DNA from 4 places in the Shewanella sp. ALD9 genome. Region 3 is predicted to be linked to each of the others. Evidence: predicted binding sites of a transcription regulator. Region 3 holds the regulator's gene; each other region holds the start of a gene.
What was found. The regulator sigma-54, encoded in region 3, starts transcription at its own class of promoters, with help from an activator protein. The targets are predictions, from matches to a motif close to GTTGGCACGNNNNTNGNNT.
Positions count from the first base shown of each region.

Region 1 (4,880 bases), 320 kb from region 3:
ATGAATATGAGTCAGCTCAATCTGCAGCAGATGAAGTGAGTCATCGCATCGAGAAAGTCGAAGATGTCGCGGATGCATTATTTGACGAATGGCAAACTGAAATCGAAGAAATCAGTAAAGCCAGTTTACGTCGTAACAGCACCAGCAAGCTCAATGAAACCAAGCGTTCATATAAAACGCTAGTGAGAAGCATGCGTCGTGCAGAAGCAAAAATGCCACCCATTCTAACTGCGATGAAAGATAATATGCTGTATTTAAAACATAACCTAAATGCGCAGGCTATTGGTGCAATTAAAGGTGAGTTTGCCAATTTACAGACTGATATCTCTAGCCTGATTAAAGAAATGAACAAATCGATTGCCGAATCGAACAAGTTTATTGCCTCAATGGAACAAGGTTAAACCTTACCTAACCTATCAACTTAACGCCCTTAGCGGTAACCTATGCTGTCATAGTCTATGACGGCCTAGGTGCTGCTTTTGGGTATTTATATGTGCCTATTTGCGTATTTGTGCTTATTCGATCGGTGACTGGTCCACTGGCAATGCCGTACGGCTAAATATTTGCTTCAAAACTACTGTAGTTTCAATGCTGGCGACAAACTTGAGGTTGCCGAGCGATTTTTTGATAAATTGCTCATAAGAAACCAAATCTTTGGCGACTATTTTGAGCATATAATCATAAGATCCAGTTACCACGGCGCATTCCATCACTTGAGGTAATTGTGCCATGGTTGACTCAAATAACGCTGTCGATTGATCAGTATGTTCCGTTAAGCGTATCGATGTATAAACCACAACATTAAGACCCACTTTAAAAGGGTCAACTTGGGCACCATAGCCTAAAATCACTTTATCTTGTTCAAGCTTTTTGACTCGTCGTAAACAAGGAGTATCCGACATATTAACCTTATCGGCTAATTCAGAAACAGCCATCCGGCCCTGACGTTGTAAAATTTCTAATAGCTTGAGGTCTTTCTTATCCATTGAACAAATCGCTTTTTAGTGAGTGATTAACGGTATAAATATCATATTCCTGAGTGAAATCCTCTACAAATTTACGTTAATCACAAATATTTCAAGCAAATGGGAGCCACAAAACAATAAATGCCATAAAGTTAACATGGCATTTGTCTAAAGAGGGTAATTTGAGGTGATACTCGCGAATAACAAGAGCACTTAACACTCGTCAATATCGACGACAACTAACGGTGACTCTCCTGCAACTTGTGGCTGAGAGTATCTGATTTCACATTTATTCGCAGCATAATCCGCATTAGGACGAATACGTAACCCGCTTCGATTATTAACATCGTATGTTGTGATGTTAAATTCACCACCGCTACCGTTGTCGGCAATGTTAATCATCCTGATGATACCTGCTGAGGTATGACGCGGATATCCGTAAGCTAACGTTACTGATTAGTCTCACATCTTTTGAGCAATAAAAAACCCGATAATCAATTATCGGGTTTTTTATTGGTTTGCTTGTTTAAGCAATTGTATTCAAGAATTACAAGCTGTAGTACATCTCAAACTCAAGTGGGTGAGTAGTACGTGCAACACGTTCTGCTTCAGCCGTTTTAAGTTGGATATAAGACTGGATAAAGTCTTCGCTGAATACGCCGCCTTTAGTCAAGAACTCATGGTCAGCTTGTAAATGTTCAAGTGCGTTTTCTAATGACGTTGCAACCTGTGGAATTTCAGCAGCTTCTTCAGGAGGTAAGTCATATAAATCTTTATCCATTGCTTCACCTGGGTGGATCTTGTTTTGAATACCATCAAGACCAGCCATAAGTAATGCTGAGAAACCTAAGTATGGGTTTGCATGTGGATCAGGGAAACGCGCTTCGATACGACGGCCTTTAGGGCTTGGTACCACTGGAATACGAATTGAAGCACTGCGGTTACGTGCAGAATATGCAAGCATTACAGGCGCTTCAAAATGTGGCACTAAACGCTTGTAAGAGTTAGTGCTTGGGTTAGTGAACGCATTCAATGCACGAGCATGCTTAATAATGCCGCCAATGTAATAAAGCGCTAAATCACTCAAACCAGCATACTTATCACCTGCGAATAAGTTTACGCCGTCTTTAGCTAAAGACTGATGCACGTGCATGCCGCTACCGTTGTCACCAACGATTGGTTTTGGCATAAATGTCGCTGTCTTACCATAAGCATGCGCCATGTTATGAACAACGTATTTTAGAATTTGAATTTCATCAGCCTTCTTAGTCAACGTGTTGAAACGTGTTGCGATTTCGTTTTGACCCGCTGTTGCTACTTCGTGGTGATGCGCTTCAACTACTTGACCCATTTCTTCAAGTACTAAACACATTGCCGAACGTAAATCTTGTGAAGAATCAACTGGTGCAACTGGGAAATAACCACCTTTCACCATTGGACGGTGACCCGTGTTACCTTCTTCATAGCTCTTAGCTGAGTTCCATGATGCTTCTTTTGCGTCAATCTTAACAAAACAACCTGACATGTCGGTACCAAAACGGACATCGTCAAATAAGAAGAACTCTGGCTCTGGACCAATCAATACTGTGTCAGCAATACCAGTAGAAATTAGGTAAGCTTCAGCTTTTTTAGCAATTGAACGTGGGTCACGATCATAACCTGTCATAGTACCAGGTTCTAAAATATCACAACGAATAAGCGCTGTTGTTTCTTCTGTGAAAGGGTCTAATACGAAAGTGGTTGGATCTGGCATTAGCACCATGTCAGATTCATTAATGCCTTTCCAACCTGTAATTGAAGAGCCATCAAACATTTTACCGTCTTCAAAGAAATCTTCATTTACTTGATGAGAAGGAATAGAAACGTGCTGCTCTTTACCTTTAGTGTCGGTAAAGCGTAAGTCTACAAACTTAACTTCTAACTCTACAAGTTGTTTTAAAACTGATTCAACTGACATTCTCAAGCCTCCGGTAGGGTAAAGGGTTGTCCCTTAAATAATCTTGCTATTCGCCAGATGATGCACCTGGAAAACGAATCTTTTCATAATTATCAGCAATAAAGCGATATTCATGCCAGATCGCTAACTAATTGATTTTATGAAGATGAGAAAGTTTCCAAATCTTCTAAATCATAACCTTGCACCAACCTCGTGCATCACTATGTTTCATCATGGTGCAAAAGTCCATAATGGTGCGTCATGTTAATGTTGCTGTTTTAGCCAATGTCACAGTTTTGTCTTACACCATGGTTATGCTTCATATATATACGTTTTATGCTGTTTATTAATCCATAGCAAGCGATAGATTTACAAGTGTTCAAAAATAATCCTATCTACAAAAGCTGCTGTGAAGTAGAATGGCACGCTTTTTTACAGTAGCTATAATCTATAACTACTGTTAGATCCTTTTTTTTTATTTGCTGGTTTAGAGGTTTATCCGTGCTAGAGAATTTACGTAACATCGCCATTATTGCCCACGTTGACCATGGCAAAACAACCTTGGTTGACAAAATGTTGGCGCAGTCAGGAACCCTTGCATCTCGTGGAGAAGCTACTGAGCGGGTTATGGATTCTAACGATCTTGAAAAAGAACGTGGGATCACCATTCTGGCAAAGAACACTGCCATCCAGTGGAACGACTACCGTATTAATATCGTAGATACTCCTGGCCACGCCGATTTCGGTGGTGAAGTTGAACGCGTTCTATCTATGGTTGACTCAGTATTATTGTTGGTTGATGCAGTTGATGGCCCAATGCCACAAACTCGCTTTGTAACCAAGAAAGCATTCGCTCAAGGCCTTAAGCCAATTGTTGTTATCAACAAAATTGACCGTCCAAGTGCTCGTCCAGATTGGGTTATTGACCAAGTATTCGATTTATTCGTTAACTTAGGTGCCACTGACGAACAACTAGATTTCCCAATCGTTTATGCTTCGGCATTAAATGGTTTTGCAACGTTAGATCCAGATGTAGCAAGCGATGATATGACGCCGCTATTCCAAACTATCGTTGAGAAAGTAGCTTTCCCAGATGCTGATGCAGAAGCTCCATTCCAAATGCAAATTTCTCAAATCGATTATAACTCATACGTGGGTGTTATCGGTATTGGCCGTATTACTCGTGGTAGCGTTAAGACTAACCAACAAGTGACCATTATTGGCGCTGACGGTAAGACACGTAACGGTAAAATGGGCCAAGTATTAGGTTACATGGGTCTTGACCGTACTGAAGTGCCAATTGCAAATGCTGGTGACATCGTTGCTATTACAGGTTTAGGCGAGCTTAAAATCTCTGATACTATCTGTGCAGTGAATGCAGTAGAAGCAATGCCACCGTTAACTGTTGATGAACCAACACTAACGATGACATTCCAAGTAAACACTTCTCCGTTCGCGGGTAAAGAAGGTAAGTATGTTACTTCACGTAACATTCTTGAACGTTTACAGACTGAATTAGTTCACAACGTAGCACTCCGCGTTGAAGAAACAGAAAGTCCAGACCGTTTCCGCGTTTCAGGTCGTGGTGAATTACACTTATCGATTTTAATTGAAAACATGCGTCGTGAAGGTTATGAATTAGCCGTGTCTCGTCCAGAAGTTATTCTAAAAACAATCGATGGTGAGCTACATGAACCATACGAAACTGTAACAGTTGACGTTGAAGAAGATCATCAAGGTACCGTAATTGAAAAATTAGGTGTTCGTAAAGGCGAAATGAAAGACATGCAGCTTGATGGTAAAGGTCGTGTACGTATCGACTTCGTTATCCCAAGCCGTGGCTTAATTGGTTTCCAAACCGAATTCTTAACAGCAACATCTGGTACTGGTCTAATTTATCATTCATTTGATCACTACGGTCCACACAAAGGTGGCGATATTGGTCAACGCGCTAACGGCGTATTGATTTCAAACGCAAC
Region 1 is NZ_PJCD01000001.1:213,006-217,885, reverse strand. Features, by position in the region: gene CXF88_RS01060 (DUF2959 domain-containing protein) at 1-401, shown strand, start outside; gene CXF88_RS01055 (Lrp/AsnC family transcriptional regulator) at 516-986, opposite strand; gene CXF88_RS01050 (hypothetical protein) at 1,179-1,367, opposite strand; gene glnA (glutamate--ammonia ligase) at 1,513-2,922, opposite strand; gene typA (translational GTPase TypA) at 3,403-4,880, shown strand, end outside.
Region 1: the regulator sigma-54 is predicted to act here: its motif matches at 3,024-3,042, upstream of glnA (glutamate--ammonia ligase).

Region 2 (4,880 bases), on a different contig from region 3:
AATTTCCACAAAAAAATAACCCCAGAACAAAGTCTGGGGTAAACCAAATAAATTAGGATGATGGTTTTAAGGTTGGCATTATTTTAGTTCGAAAACCATTGCCAACACTGACTCAAAATTTGCTACCTTGCCGATTTGTACATCTCACTGAAAAGGGGTCATTTCTCAGAAAAACGTAGGGTTCAAATCATTTCGAATCAACTGAGTACTATTGTATTGATATCAGAACAGAGTTCAACTAGTTAACAAATGTAAATTGCTAAACCCTTGATTAGCAACTTACTAATAAACTAATCAATCAACACCTTAAGCACTTTAAAATCAGCAACTTAATACAAAGCCGCAAGGTAAGTTGCGGCTTTGTTCTAAATTTGAAATAATGTTTCCACTTTTACTTACGAAGTTTATACAAATGATCGAACTTAGCATCCCAATAAGGTGGGCTGCTGATGTGCGTTTTAATAAAATCAATGAACGCACTGACTTTTGGAGCTAGATGTTTACGACGAGGATACACTGCTTGTAATGGAAGATTGTGAGTCAACTGCCAATCAGGTAACAAAGGAATCAATGTCCCTTGAGCGATTTCATCTTCCATTAAGTAACTGGCTAAATAGACAATGCCTAAACCACTTACTGCGGCCGATTTCAATGCTGGCGCATTATCGACACGGAAATTGCCTGATACACCTATTTCGCAATAATCTTCACCCTTTTTAAATTGCCACATGCTGTGCTCATGCCACTCACCTTGATACACCAAACAATTGTGTTCAACCAATTGCTCTGGGCGGCTAATGTTACCATGTTGGGCAATATAACCCGGTGATGCGACTAACAAGAACTGACATTTCATTAACGGTCTTGCCACCATACCCAGCGGCAATTGCTCAGACATGGTTAACAATAGGTCTAAGCCTTCACTGACAACATCGACTTTATGATCAAGTAAGCTCACTTGTAGTTCAAGCTCTGGATGCCTTGCCATAAATGCTGGTAAAGCTGGAATAATGTGCATGGTGCCAAATGATTGTGATATCCCAACTTTTAGTACACCACGAGTTGCATCATTTAAGTTGTGAACACTTGAAACGGCCTGCTCTGCATCACGAAGAAGTTCTTCGCCTTGTAGATACAATAAATTGCCGGCTTCAGTAAGGCTTAAACTGCGGGTTGTTCGCTGAATAAGTTGCACACCAAGTTTATGTTCAAGATCTGCAACTTGAGTACTTACTTTAGATTTAGAAATGCCAAGACGTCTGGCTGCAGCACTAAAACTTCCTGCACGTGCAACATGAGTAAAAATTGCGATAGGTTCTAACAGTTCTAACATGAAAGTCGCCTTAAGCTGGTTACGACATTAATAAAAATTTCAGATATCTGTTAGCCATTGCTGGTAACTAAACCTTGCTTAGCATCAATATCGACACTCAGATATTATGATTGTTGCTGCCAAATGAGCATCAAAACAAACTAATATCTTTAATCAACACTAACAAATGAAGATTCTGAAATATAACCACATCTAAAGTAGAGTGTAATTTTGTAATAATTCTCAAGAGTATAACAAAAAAAGCCTCTATGGCTCTATATTTATAATTGACAATTTTTTTATCAGAACAAAGCAACACGAGCTATAGCGGTAAAGCAGCTAGAATTGGCCCCAAAAAAAAGCCCCTGTGTCTTCAAAAAGAGCACAGGGGAAGGTCAGGTGTCCGGGAAGACAGGTTGAACAAAATAAATTTACTCTTTTAGCTCGCCTAGCTTGGCCAATGTATAAGGTGCAAGTTCTGGTATGGATTTACGCACTTGGCTTTCTAACACTAATAATCCTTCAAAATTATCACAAATTTTATCGGCTCGTTGTTCAAGGCCTTGTGATTGCGACTCAAGTTGTTGCTCGATGTCTTTACCGACATTGTCCATTTTTTGTGAAAAGGTATTCATTTTTTCTTCAAATGAACCGCCTTCAGAAGACATGATCTGGCTACCTAATGTCATCATTAATGATCCCATTGAGTTGGTGACCATTTGTTCTATCTCTTGTTCAAACTCTTCATTAAATGCATGTTCAATTGAAGAGTCTGTTGAACCTAAATAAAACTTATCGCCTTGCTGATACGCCATGGTGTCAATGCGTGTTTGAATCCCTGTCATTAGCTTATCAATTTGGCTACCAGTGGCGTCGCCAAATATTGGGGTTAATGCCATATTGACTGCTTGAGATGCCATTACGACAACATCACCAACCAAATCAATTACCTCAGGTACTTGACGAGATAGCTCATCAGAATATTGAGTGAGTAGCGTTTGTTGTTTAGCGGTTAAGGTGACTTTTTTACCGTCTACATATAGTTGATCGAGTTCAACGCGATATTTCTCGGATCCATTATCACTAATCTGCAATTTTTTTGGTTCAACAGTAACGTCATAGTTTAATGTCACATTGCACTTTTCATCATTAATGGACATTTTTGCCATGGCGGGAGTTAGCGCCCCTACTGTGAATAACATGCTGGTTAACGCTACACTACAAATCAACTTCTGTTTGGTCATGATAAAAATCCTTTTGCTATACATATATCAATAATTAGCTCGTATATGAGCTTTATAAAGCACAAGCTATGCCAATAGTTATAACTACATGACTTTTAATAGATTAATGATAAAATAAGACAATATATAAGCTAATGAATATACAATAGCGGAAGTGTATTCGTAAAATAAACCAATAAATAGTCTATTTTACCAATCTCAATAATAATTAATCTATCTAGGGCCAGCTGAGCTTCAGGATGAATTTTACTGCAGTTTGTATTTTGCTAGACAAGTAAGCGTATACGACGTGTGGTTGTTCTAGATAAGTAAGCAATAACCTAGGCGAAAAGAAGCCACTAAAACTGCCCAAGTGGGCAGTAAAATGACTTTTAAACGTTTTGAGTCAATATTATAGATTCAGATTTGATATACAAAGAGTGAGTACGTTAAGGTCGAACAACGTTAACCGCGAAAGATTAGCCCTTGTATAAACTAAAAAATTGAACGGCCTAACTGTTGGCTTAAATGTTCTAACATGGCTGTGCCCGCAAGCGAGTTACCATTATTGTCTAGCTCAGGTGACCACACACAAATAGACATATCACCAGGAATAACCGCAATAATGCCGCCCCCCACGCCACTTTTACCCGGCATACCTACTCGATAAGCGAACTCTCCTGCGCCATCGTATAATCCAGATGTCGCCAGTAATGCATTGAGTTGTCGAGTTTGCACCGGCGAAACTAAGCTGTCGCCATCGAGTGTCTTACCGCGATTAGCCAAATAGAACATCGCGCGGGACAAGTCAGCGCAATTCATTCTTAATGCACAATAATGAAAATAACTTTTAAGTACGGTATTGACGTCGCCTTCAAAATTACCAAATGACTTCATTAAATAGGCAATAGATGCATTACGTGCACTAAACTGGAACTCAGAATCCGCCACAACTTTATCGTAGGCTAACGTCGGGTTCTGGCTCAATTGACGCACAACCTCAAGCATACGATGCTTAGGCGCCCCTAAACGGGCTTGCAACAAGTCAGCAATAACTAGCGCACCGGCATTAATAAAAGGGTTGCGAGGTTTACCGCGCTCTAATTCGACCTGTACCAGCGAGTTAAATGAATGCCCTGAGGGTTCTTTACCCACACGACTCCAAATTTCATCTTCGGTATATAAATTAAGTGCCTGAGTAAGGCTAAAGACTTTAGAAATACTTTGAATTGAAAAAGGCTCAAGGTAATCACCGGCACCAATTGTTTGGCCATCAAGGGTAGTAACGGCAATCCCTATTTTGTTAGGGTCAACGCAGGCAAGCGCAGGAATATATCCTGCAACCTTGCCTTTACCCAATAGCGATCTTACTTTATCGACGGCTTGTTGAAGTAATAATTGCTCAGGCAATTTAGCTTAACCCCACCAGATATCGTACAAATCACTCACTTCGAGGTTAGAAACAGGCTTGTCTTTCCAGAACGCATTCACTGCAGCGGTATCTTCATCAGTACATTTACCGATAGCTTGGGTAGCAATAATACCTTCCCATTGCTTGTGTCCACCACCGTGGAAACCTAATTGACGAGGTTCAATGACCTCAACAAGAAACTGATCAACTAAGTTATCAATATCTTCTTCAGATACAGACTCATCAAAAGTCCAGTTGATTTCAAAGCCTAATTCTTGAAACTCATCAACTCGTAATTTTTTACGTAAACGACGACTACGATTTTGCGCCATGGTGTATTCTCCGATTGCTGAAAGTGTAGTTGTGATTAAGCAGTACGCTCAAACATGATATCCCATACGCCGTGACCGAGTCTGTGGCCTCTTGCTTCAAACTTGGTAAGCGGACGATGCTCTGGACGTTCGACAACTGTACCAGTTGTTGATTGATTTTTATAACCTTCTGCTGCATTCATTATTTCTAACATATGCTCGCTGTAATTTTCCCAATCGGTTGCCATATGAAATACACCACCGATTTTAAGCTTACGGCGGATAAGTTGTACAAATTCAGCTTGTACAATCCGGCGCTTATGATGACGTTTTTTATGCCATGGGTCAGGGAAAAACAATTGTACGCGCTCGAGTGAACCATCAACAATGCTGTGCTCTAGCACTTCCATTGCATCATGATGATATACACGTAAGTTAGTCACTTCAGCTGCACCGGCATCAGAAAGACACGTACCAATACCAGGTTTATGAACTTCTATGCCAATAAAGTTTTGCTCTGGGGCAGCTTTTGCCATTTGGACTAATGATGCCCCCATACCAAAACCGATTTCTAACACGGTATCAGCATCGCGACCAAACACTTGAGTTAACTCCAATGCTTG
Region 2 is NZ_PJCD01000003.1:82,697-87,576, reverse strand. Features, by position in the region: gene CXF88_RS08075 (LysR family transcriptional regulator) at 392-1,333, opposite strand; gene CXF88_RS08070 (YggN family protein) at 1,744-2,556, opposite strand; gene glsB (glutaminase B) at 3,031-3,945, opposite strand; gene CXF88_RS08060 (YggL family protein) at 3,952-4,278, opposite strand; gene trmB (tRNA (guanosine(46)-N7)-methyltransferase TrmB) at 4,314-4,880, opposite strand, start outside.
Region 2: the regulator sigma-54 is predicted to act here: its motif matches at 2,614-2,632, upstream of CXF88_RS08070 (YggN family protein).

Region 3 (4,880 bases):
AATTTTTGCGATAGGCTCAAGTAAACGGCCTTCTAGTTTTATCGCTTCTTGCAGTGAAATATGATTTTTAGATAACGGGTGTAATCGACGTGTTTCGCTGTAACGTTTAAGCAATACTTTGTCATTGGAATTTAAAAAGAAACTGATAATTTCAGTGTCATTTTGAAGTAGTGCCAATTGGTCTTGAAGCACTTTACCTTGTTCTGCAATGTTACGAACATCAACGCTAATCGCAACCAAATCATTACTGCCTTTAAGCTGGGCTAATAATGTGCCAATGAGTGGTAAAGGCAAATTATCAACACAATAATATCCTAGGTCTTCTAATACTCTCAGGGCAACGGATTTCCCTGAGCCTGAACGTCCCGATACTATAACTAGTTTCATGCAGTAATAACCTGATAAAGTTCTGTTGCGTCGTGAGTTTTACGAAGCTGTTTCAATATTTGCTTATCGCTTAACTTTTGGGCCATGCTCGATAACGTGCCTAAATGTTGTTGGCACTGGTCTGCAGGTACTAACAAAGCAAATAAAAGGTCCACGGGTTGCTTATCGATTGCATCAAAGGCAATGGCTTCTTCACATTTAATAAATATCGCGATAGGGTGATCGATGGTCGTTAATCTACCATGAGGTATCGCAATGCCATTTCCTATACCTGTGCTACCCATTTTCTCTCTCGCTAACAGGCTTTCAAATACCTCTTGCGAAGACAGGGTTGGGTACTGGGCAGCGACTAAATTGCTGATGAGTTCCAGTACTTTTTTCTTACTGCCCGGTGTGGCACAGGTAGTGCATTCCGGCTGCAGAATGGTACAAAGTTCCATCGTTAGTGTTTTGTATTCTTCTCTTTGTGTTTAATTACCTGACGGTCGAGTTTGTCTATCAGGGCGTCTATTGCAGCATACATATCAGTACTTTCTGACATTGCAAAAATTTCTGCGCCATTAATGTTGATTTTGGCTTCTGCTTTTTGTTGTAATTTTTCTACATTGAGCACAACGTGTACATTATGGATCTGATCGAAGTGTCGTTCAAGCTTTGAAAATTTACTGTGGATGTATTCACGTAAAGATTCTGTTATTTCGACATGACGTCCAGTCAGACTTATTTGCATAAAAAATCCTCCATTGCCTAGTAGGTTATAAACTCTTACGTTGGTTTGAGGGCGGGATCATCATTGCTTCACGGTATTTTGCTATCGTACGACGAGCAACGTTTATGCCCTGTTCTGCCAGAAGCTGAGCCATTTTACTGTCACTCAGTGGTTTTTTCTGGTTTTCTGCGGCAACCAGCTTTTTGATAAAAGCACGAATGGCCGTTGATGAGCATTCCCCGCCATCATCAGTACTGACATGGCTAGAGAAGAAGTATTTTAGTTCAAATAAGCCACGAGGGGTATGCATATATTTTTGTGTGGTGACTCGTGAAATGGTCGATTCATGCATTTCTACGGCTTCAGCGATATCATTGAGCACCATAGGCTTCATGGCTTCTTCGCCATATTCAAAAAAGCCTTGCTGAAATTGCACAATGCAATTTGCCACTTTAAGTAAAGTATCATTACGGCTTTCAATACTTTTAATAAACCATTTAGCCTCTTGCAGATGGCCTCGAATAAATTGACTATCCGACGGGTTTTTACTGCCTCTAGCCATGGCTGCATATTGCTGATTAACACCAATTTTAGGCATGTTGTCTGGGTTTAACTCTACTACCCAACGGCCATTTTTCTTTAATACTGTGACATCGGGAATCACGTATTCATCATCCATGGGGGTAATTAATAAGCCCGGACGAGGATTGAGTGTCTGGATTAGAGTGATTGCGTCACGTAACTCATTTTCTTTTAGTTTTGTTTTACGCATCAATAATCTGAAATCACGGCCAGCAATTAACTCTAAATAGCCTTTAATTAACAAACGGGCATTATCGATATGGGGTGTGTCGTTAGAGTATTGCGCTAATTGAATAAATAGGCATTCGCTTAAATCACGTGCTGCAACACCCACAGGATCAAAGTGTTGAACGCGTTTTAATACCGCCTCAACCTCATCGAGTTCCACATTTTCATCACCCATGGCTTCGAGAATATCTTCGGTACTTTGGGTTAGATAACCGCGTTCATCAATGGCATCAATAATGGCGGTGGCAATGGCGAGATCGGTGTCTGAAAATGGAGTGAGATTTTTTTGCCATTCTAAGTGTTCGTACAGACCTTCGGTGGTTTCACCTTGAAAGGGCATGTCGTCATCGCGCATGCTTGCACTGCCTGAACCTGACATAGGTGAGGCTGTGTATACTTCATCCCATGTAGTATCCATGGCTAAATCATCCATGGTTTCTTTGGTCATGGATTCTGCTATGTCGACGGTGGAAGTGTCTTTTTCGACATTAACAATACTGTTGTCACTAAAGTCTGTATCCGCTTGGTCGCGGTTTTCTTTTAAGGAGTCTTTTGCTTCAGAAAACTCATCTTCTATTTCAAGCAATGGATTTGAATCTAATGCTTGTTGGATTTCCTGCTGTAGCTCCAATGACGATAATTGCAGTAAGCGAATGGCTTGCTGCAATTGTGGGGTCATGGTTAAGTGTTGACCCATTTTAAGTTGGAGTGACGCTTTCATTTACCGCTTATCCCTAGATGATTTTCCATAAAAATGACAATCTCGAACTGTAATAGATTGCCATAAACATCAATGACATTTAACGTTGTTTAGGTATCGTTCAATGAAATGAGTTAGCTAGACTAAAAGGCCAGTAAAGTAACTATAGCTTGAATTGTTCACCTAAGTACACAGCTCGAACTTGTTGATTACTTAATATCTCATCTGGTGTGCCTTCGGCAATTAAATTACCCTGGCTAACGATATAGGCTCGCTCACAAACGTCTAGCGTTTCACGTACGTTATGGTCGGTAATTAATACCCCTAAACCGCGGTTTTTAAGTTGTTGGATGATTTTTTTAATGTCGATGACCGAAATAGGATCAACACCAGCAAAGGGCTCATCAAGCAAAATAAATTTTGGATTAGCAGCTAAAGCGCGCGCAATTTCAACACGACGACGTTCACCACCCGATAACGACATACCTTGGCTGTCGCGTATGTGAGTAATGTGGAACTCTTCGAGTAGGTGCTCAAGCTGTTCAATACGTTGGTCTGTGCTGAGCTCTTTGCGAGTTTGCAGTACGGCCATTATGTTGTCGTAAACGGTGAGCTTGCGGAAAATACTGGCTTCTTGTGGTAAGTAACCTATACCTTTGCGGGCGCGCAAATGCATTGGATCGGCAGTAAGGTCGTCATCGTCAATCAATATTCGGCCTTTATCGCTTTTTACTAAGCCGACAACCATATAAAAGGTGGTGGTTTTGCCTGCACCATTGGGGCCTAAAAGACCGACAATTTGGCCTGTTTTAACCGTTAAACTCACATCTTTAACAACTTGACGAGCTTTATAGCTTTTAGCTAGATTTTCAGCGGTTAAGGTAATTTGGGTCATGGTTTGATCTGCTTGTTAACAGGAATTTCAGGGAGTTTTTGCTTTGGCGCCGACTCGTCTTGGAAATTCTCTGGTTGAATGATGGTGATTACCCGATCTTGCCCTGTACCAGTACTTTCGGCAATCAGCTCTTGAGCACTGATGTTGTACTTGATTTTATTACCGGTAACCTGGCTACCTGATTGATCCAATTTGGCGTTGCCAGTCAATGTGAGTGTAGTGGTGGCAAGGTCATAGCTAATTTCGTTAGCACTTGCGGTACCAATTTTACCGTCATCTAATTCTTGTGAAAATGTAGCCGGGGTGCCAGTAGCAATTAATCTCTTGCTGGTGGTGTTTTCAGGGGTAAACGCCCGTAACTGATCTGCATTGATATTAATCGTGCCTTGGACAATCGTTACCGGACCATTAAAAACAATTTGATTATTCTTAATGTCGGCAGACTGACTGACTGAAGCGATTTTCAATTCTTGTTTCAGATCCCCTTGTTTCGCTATAGCAGGCAAACTCAATATACAAAGTATGCTACTTAATAACATAACATTGGCGCGAGTGTGGAGACGATTAATGTGGCTCATATGTTCCTTCTACCTGGCTTAGTAGCGATAATTTTTGCGAATTCAAGTCAGCATGTAGGCCTAAACCTTGAATAATAAACCCTTTACCTTTGATGTACACCATCTCTTGTGAGGATCCTATCATAGTGGTTAAATCCACCGTAATAGCTTGGGTACTCAGTGACTGCAGGGGTTCTTCTATATCAATGGCATCAATAATAACATTATTTTCTAATGTGACTTTGCTGGTATTTTTATTCAATTGCCCACGGTCTGCACTTAATTGCCATTGTGCTTTACCGTTTTCAGGGTAAATGAGGTAGATAGGTTTGGTAAAGTGAGTGATGTCACTTGAGGCGTAATGCTCCATGTGTTCGGCGCTGACTCGACTTTCGACGAAACCTAGTTGGTTGAATTCTGTAGTGCGTAGGTTATCTGCAACAAAATCTGGGCGCTCAATACCGCGTATTTGTACCGCATCCATTTCACTGCGTTTTACTTGTGCTTGCCAGTACAATATAAAAGCAAGCCCAAAAAAAGCAATAATACCTAGCGTGACTCTACTCATATACTCATACCATGAGCACTGGCAAATTTATCTTGGCTTAATAGTAATAAATCGGTGAGTTCACGCAGTGCGCCGTGGCCACCATTGAGGGTGGTTGTCATATGGCACTGTTGTTTGACAAACGGATGACCATCACCGACACAAACGGCTAGTCCTACGGCTTTCATTACTGGTAGGTCTACCATGTCATCGCCAATGTAAGCCACTTCATCAGCAGTCACATTATAGAGCGACAATAATTGCTCAAAAGGCTC
Region 3 is NZ_PJCD01000001.1:536,997-541,876, forward strand. Features, by position in the region: gene rapZ (RNase adapter RapZ) at 1-387, opposite strand, end outside; gene ptsN (PTS IIA-like nitrogen regulatory protein PtsN) at 384-827, opposite strand; gene hpf (ribosome hibernation promoting factor) at 830-1,117, opposite strand; gene CXF88_RS02470 (RNA polymerase factor sigma-54) at 1,143-2,627, opposite strand; gene lptB (LPS export ABC transporter ATP-binding protein) at 2,770-3,501, opposite strand; gene lptA (lipopolysaccharide transport periplasmic protein LptA) at 3,498-4,079, opposite strand; gene lptC (LPS export ABC transporter periplasmic protein LptC) at 4,066-4,626, opposite strand; gene kdsC (3-deoxy-manno-octulosonate-8-phosphatase KdsC) at 4,623-4,880, opposite strand, start outside.

Region 4 (4,880 bases), on a different contig from region 3:
CGCCGTGACTTGGATCAACCACCACAACGTTTTTACCGCTGCGATTAAGATCCATGGCTATTTCAGTGCCGATAATACCCGCGCCAATAACCAAAACACGTTGTGCATTTTGTAGTTGCAGCTGCGCATTATCAAACTCACTAAGACTGTTTAAGGTGACCACACTGTTTGTTGCGTTACCAAGCATTGATGGCACAAAGGTTTTTGCTCCTGTTGCTAGCACCAGTTTTGTATAAGGGTAAGCAACACCTTCAACAAACACCGCTTGCTGTTCACTATCAATGCAATCAACCTTGGTAAAAGCATGCAGAGTAATATTATTCTCGGAGGCAAACTCTTGTGCAGTAAGGCGGATTAAGTCCGCACTGTTTTGCTTGTTACTAAATACATGGCTCAAGTCCGGTTTATTATAATCGTGGCCTTCATCAAAGGTGAACACGGTTATCGGTAAATGCTTATCTGTGCGTCTAATGGTTTTGATTAGTTGATATGAGCCAAAGCCGCTACCGATGATAATGATGGGGGCGCTCATGATGCTTTCCTCTCAGCGATAGGGACAAAAACATCTTTGCCAAGGCCGCAATCTGGGCAAAGGAAAAAGTCTGGCACTTCGCTCCACGGTGTACCTGGTGTTACATCTTGATTAGGCTCACCCAATACTGGCTCATATACCCAATTACACACAGTGCAGAGCATATTTTGTGAATCACTCATTGCCGTCGCTGTTGTACATGTCGGTTTGGTTGCTTGAGTTGCTTGAGTTGGCTTAGTGGTTACAGTGGCTTGAGCGCTCTTAGCTAGCGATGCCGGTGAAATGGATTTTACATTACTTAAATCATGCCATGCCCAGCTTTTAGCTATCTGGCGACCGTGCTCACGGCATTCGCGCATCGCTTTACCATCTGGTCGCCATTTTGCTTTTAAGCCGACAATAGTTTCAAATCCGGCATCTGTAAGACGGGTGTGAATACGGTCAACGGCGCCGCCGTTCCAGCCATAACTTCCAAATGCACCTGCTTTTTTATCTTTAAAGCGCAGGCCTGTGATCTCTTCTAGCATTCCCGCGACTTTCGGCATCATGACATTGTTCATGGTTGATGAGCCTACCAAAATACCTTTGGAGCGGAACACGTTAGCTAATATGTCATTTTTATCATGACGGGCCACGTTAAACACTTTAACCGACACAACAGGGTCAACGTCGTGGATGCCTTGAGCAATGGCATCGGCCATCATGCGGGTGTTATTAGACATCGAATCATAAAAAATGGTGATTCTGTCTTCCTGATAGTTATCTGCCCATTGCAGATATTGATGAATAATCTGTGCTGGGTTGTCGCGCCACACTACGCCATGGGCGGTAGCAATCATGTCAACGGGCAGGTTAAAGCTTAGCACCTCGTTAATTTTGGCGGTAACCAGCGAGCTAAACGGGGTTAAAATATTGGAATAATAGCGTAAACATTGATCCATCAATTCAATTTGGTCTACTTCGTCATTAAACAAATGCTCATCGCAGTAATGCTGACCGAACGCATCATTGCTAAACAACACAGCATCTTCCGTTAAATAGGTCATCATGCTGTCAGGCCAATGCAACATCGGAGTTTCAATAAACACCAGCTGCTTACCGTTACCAATGTCTAAGGTATCGCCGGTTTTAACGATATTAAAATTCCACTCTGTATGGTGATGTAAGCCAGTAATAGAGTCGATAGCATTTTCGGTACAGTAAATCGGGGTATTAGGAATTTTAGCCATTAAAGCCGCTAAGGCACCTGAGTGATCTTCTTCCGCATGGTTAATGACGATGTAATCAATCTTATCGAGATCAATTTCCATCTCAAGGTTTTGGATAAATTGCAGGCTGAAACGATGGTCAACAGTATCGATTAAGACATTTTTCTGTTCACGAATAAGGTAACTATTATAACTGGTGCCTTTGGTGGTTTTATATTCAGTACCATGGAAGTCCAATATTTCCCAGTCACGTTGTCCGACCCAATCGATGTTATTTTTAATGTGAATTGTCATATGTACACCTGTAATAAATTAGAAGTTAAAGTTGATAGAGATATTTCAAAAGTTAACTTCGTTATTGCAGAGTGCATGCCAACTGTTTATCTTATTGATTATATGAAAGTAATGTATTTTTAGTGAATTTTATTGATGTCATAAAGACATGCTCTTTATTGTTTATATGACACATAAGTGTCATATTGACTTCTTGTTGTGTTCTAAAACGACATTATTGATGAAATGCCAATCACAGGCTTTATCGCTATTTATCAGCTAATACAAACTGGGATAAATGCTTGCTTCAGCTGCATTTTGTAATGTTATTGTTATTACATTAAGCTAAGGCTATTCACTAGAATACGATAACCACGAAATTTACTGAGCTGTTTATGTCGTAAAATTTGTATTAATTCAATCCCTTTGGATGTCAGATATAAAAAGGATGTTAGATGATAGATTTTAATAATAAAGGTTTTTTCAAACTGAAGCAGAATTCTGATTTTGCAGACAAAGCCCGCGATTTACTTGTCGATGATGAACGAGTCATTGATTCATATAAATCCATGCGTGATGGTGTCATTTTTACCAGTAAAAGAATTATCGCTGTTAATGTTCAAGGCATTACAGGAAGTAAAAAAGATTTTACATCTTTGCCTTACAAAAATATTGTCGCTTACTCAATTGAAACATCGGGGACATTCGATCTCGATTCCGAACTAGAAATATACTTTTCAGCGATAGGCAAAGTTAGGTTTGAGTTTACTGGTAAGGCCTCAATGCTGGAGATATCAAAAATAATCTCAGGTTATTTATTATAGGTCTGCAAATGCCGCTATTGTCAATAATTGCTTAATAAATTGATAATTTCAACAAACGAACCATTAAGGTTTAATCTGTTGTAAAATATGAGTTTAGTCTAGAATTTAATGCTGAAACTGAGGAGTGTTAAGTGGGTCATTTCGTCAGTTATCTGGCGTCGAGAAAGACTAAAACGTGGGGTGTAAAATTGTAAATATGGCTAATGTTCAAATCAGAGTGTTGCTGATGAGTGATTGGGAAATCTATAGAAGGTTACGTTTATTAGCATTACAAGACTCGCCAGATTCGTTTGGCTCGACTTATGAACGAGAAGCTGAATTTACCGACGAAGAGTGGATTTCTCGTCTTAATGCAAGCAATCGAGCAAAGCATGCATTGCCACTGATCGCTGAACTTGATGGCGTCGCTGTAGGCTTAGCATGGGGACAGATCCATAGTTCTAGTTCTATTCCTATGAATACTGATGCTGCACATGTGTATCAAATGTGGATGTCACCACGCGCGCGCGGATATGGACTTAGTAAGTTATTACTGAATAGCATTATTGATTGGGCCAAAAAATCTAATCGAAAAGTCGTTTGCTTAGAGGTTACTATTGCTAACGAGGCCGCTGTTAATCTCTATAAATCAATTGGTTTTGTTGCTGTTGGTGAAACACAGACTCTACGAGAGGGTAGTGCATTACTGACTCAAACCATGATACTGGAGTTATGTGGTTAATAAATGAGTCATGTTCTCAATAAAATCGACGTTTTCGGCAAAATAGTTTTCAGTAAAATCGTTTTCAATAAAATCTAGGTGACACGACTCACTTTTAGGGTATTGTCGCAACGGTTTAATTAACCACGTTTCGCTCATTAACTGAGTGGCTTTTACAATGGAGTGTAAAAATGAATGAATCTCAAGCAGATAATATTATCCAATCTTATGAAACGGATAGCATTACCGCTTTACGTTCAGATTTAGATAAACTGAGACCCAAACCATATACTTGGTTAATCCAATGGCTGATGTGTTTGGCGACTATTGGCGCTATTTTATATATTGCAAAAGTAGACCTATTAGTAGAACAAAATTTTGTGTGGTTGCTACTGTTATTTGTCGCGATTGGCTTTAGCCATCGAGATGATTATTTAGCTCATAAACGTATCGATTTGGTGATTAAACTACTCGATAAAAATGCATTTCATAAACGATCATAGTTCAAAAGGAAGCCTTGGCACATGGATATTATGATTGATGATTTACAGGGCTCTGGCGTGGTTGAGTTACTGCAAGCACATTTGGCTGACATGTATGCAACGTCGCCACCGGGTAGTGTTCATGCATTAGATATTGAAGCCTTAAAACATCCATCAATTACTTTTTGGTGTGCCAAACAAGGTGACATAGTACTTGGGTGCGTAGCGATAAAACAGTTAACGCCAACCCACGGCGAAATTAAGTCTATGCGAACGGCTGCAATGGCGAGAAACCAAGGAGTAGCATCGGCATTGTTATCGCACATATTGGGCGTAGCTAAGTCTTGTGGTTATCAGCGGTTGAGTTTGGAAACTGGATCGATGGATTTTTTTGCGCCAGCAAGGCGTTTGTATGAACGACATCAATTTGATTACAGCGGCCCATTTGCGGACTATGAACTAGATCCTAATAGCTTGTTTATGACAAGATTAATTGAGTAAATTGATTTGTGATAAAGGTAAAGCTTAGCAAAGCGCTAATTTATGAAATGTGTAAGCGACTATTACTCTTCTTCATTATTTTTGGCATTGCCATCGTAATATTAATGACCCCCAGAAGGTGAGTGTGTAGCATTTTTTAGCCATAGCTTGTGCACAGGAAAAGATAAGTGGGTTATTGTAAAGTGGATTTTTTTGTTTGATTCATTGTTACTGGCATACACAGCTTTGTCTGTGTTGCATTACTTAGCGCTAAGATTTTTAATTAAGCATAAAAACTGACCTCTAAATGGGTTTTGAAAAGCTTAATGATTTACAACCTTTCTATCATTGATCTAAACAAGCCAAACTCAGTTATAGCAT
Region 4 is NZ_PJCD01000038.1:20,237-25,116, forward strand. Features, by position in the region: gene norW (NADH:flavorubredoxin reductase NorW) at 1-532, opposite strand, end outside; gene norV (anaerobic nitric oxide reductase flavorubredoxin) at 529-2,034, opposite strand; gene CXF88_RS14545 (PH domain-containing protein) at 2,469-2,837, shown strand; gene CXF88_RS14550 (GNAT family N-acetyltransferase) at 3,064-3,558, shown strand; gene CXF88_RS14555 (hypothetical protein) at 3,729-4,040, shown strand; gene CXF88_RS14560 (GNAT family N-acetyltransferase) at 4,062-4,520, shown strand.
Region 4: the regulator sigma-54 is predicted to act here: its motif matches at 2,099-2,117, upstream of norV (anaerobic nitric oxide reductase flavorubredoxin).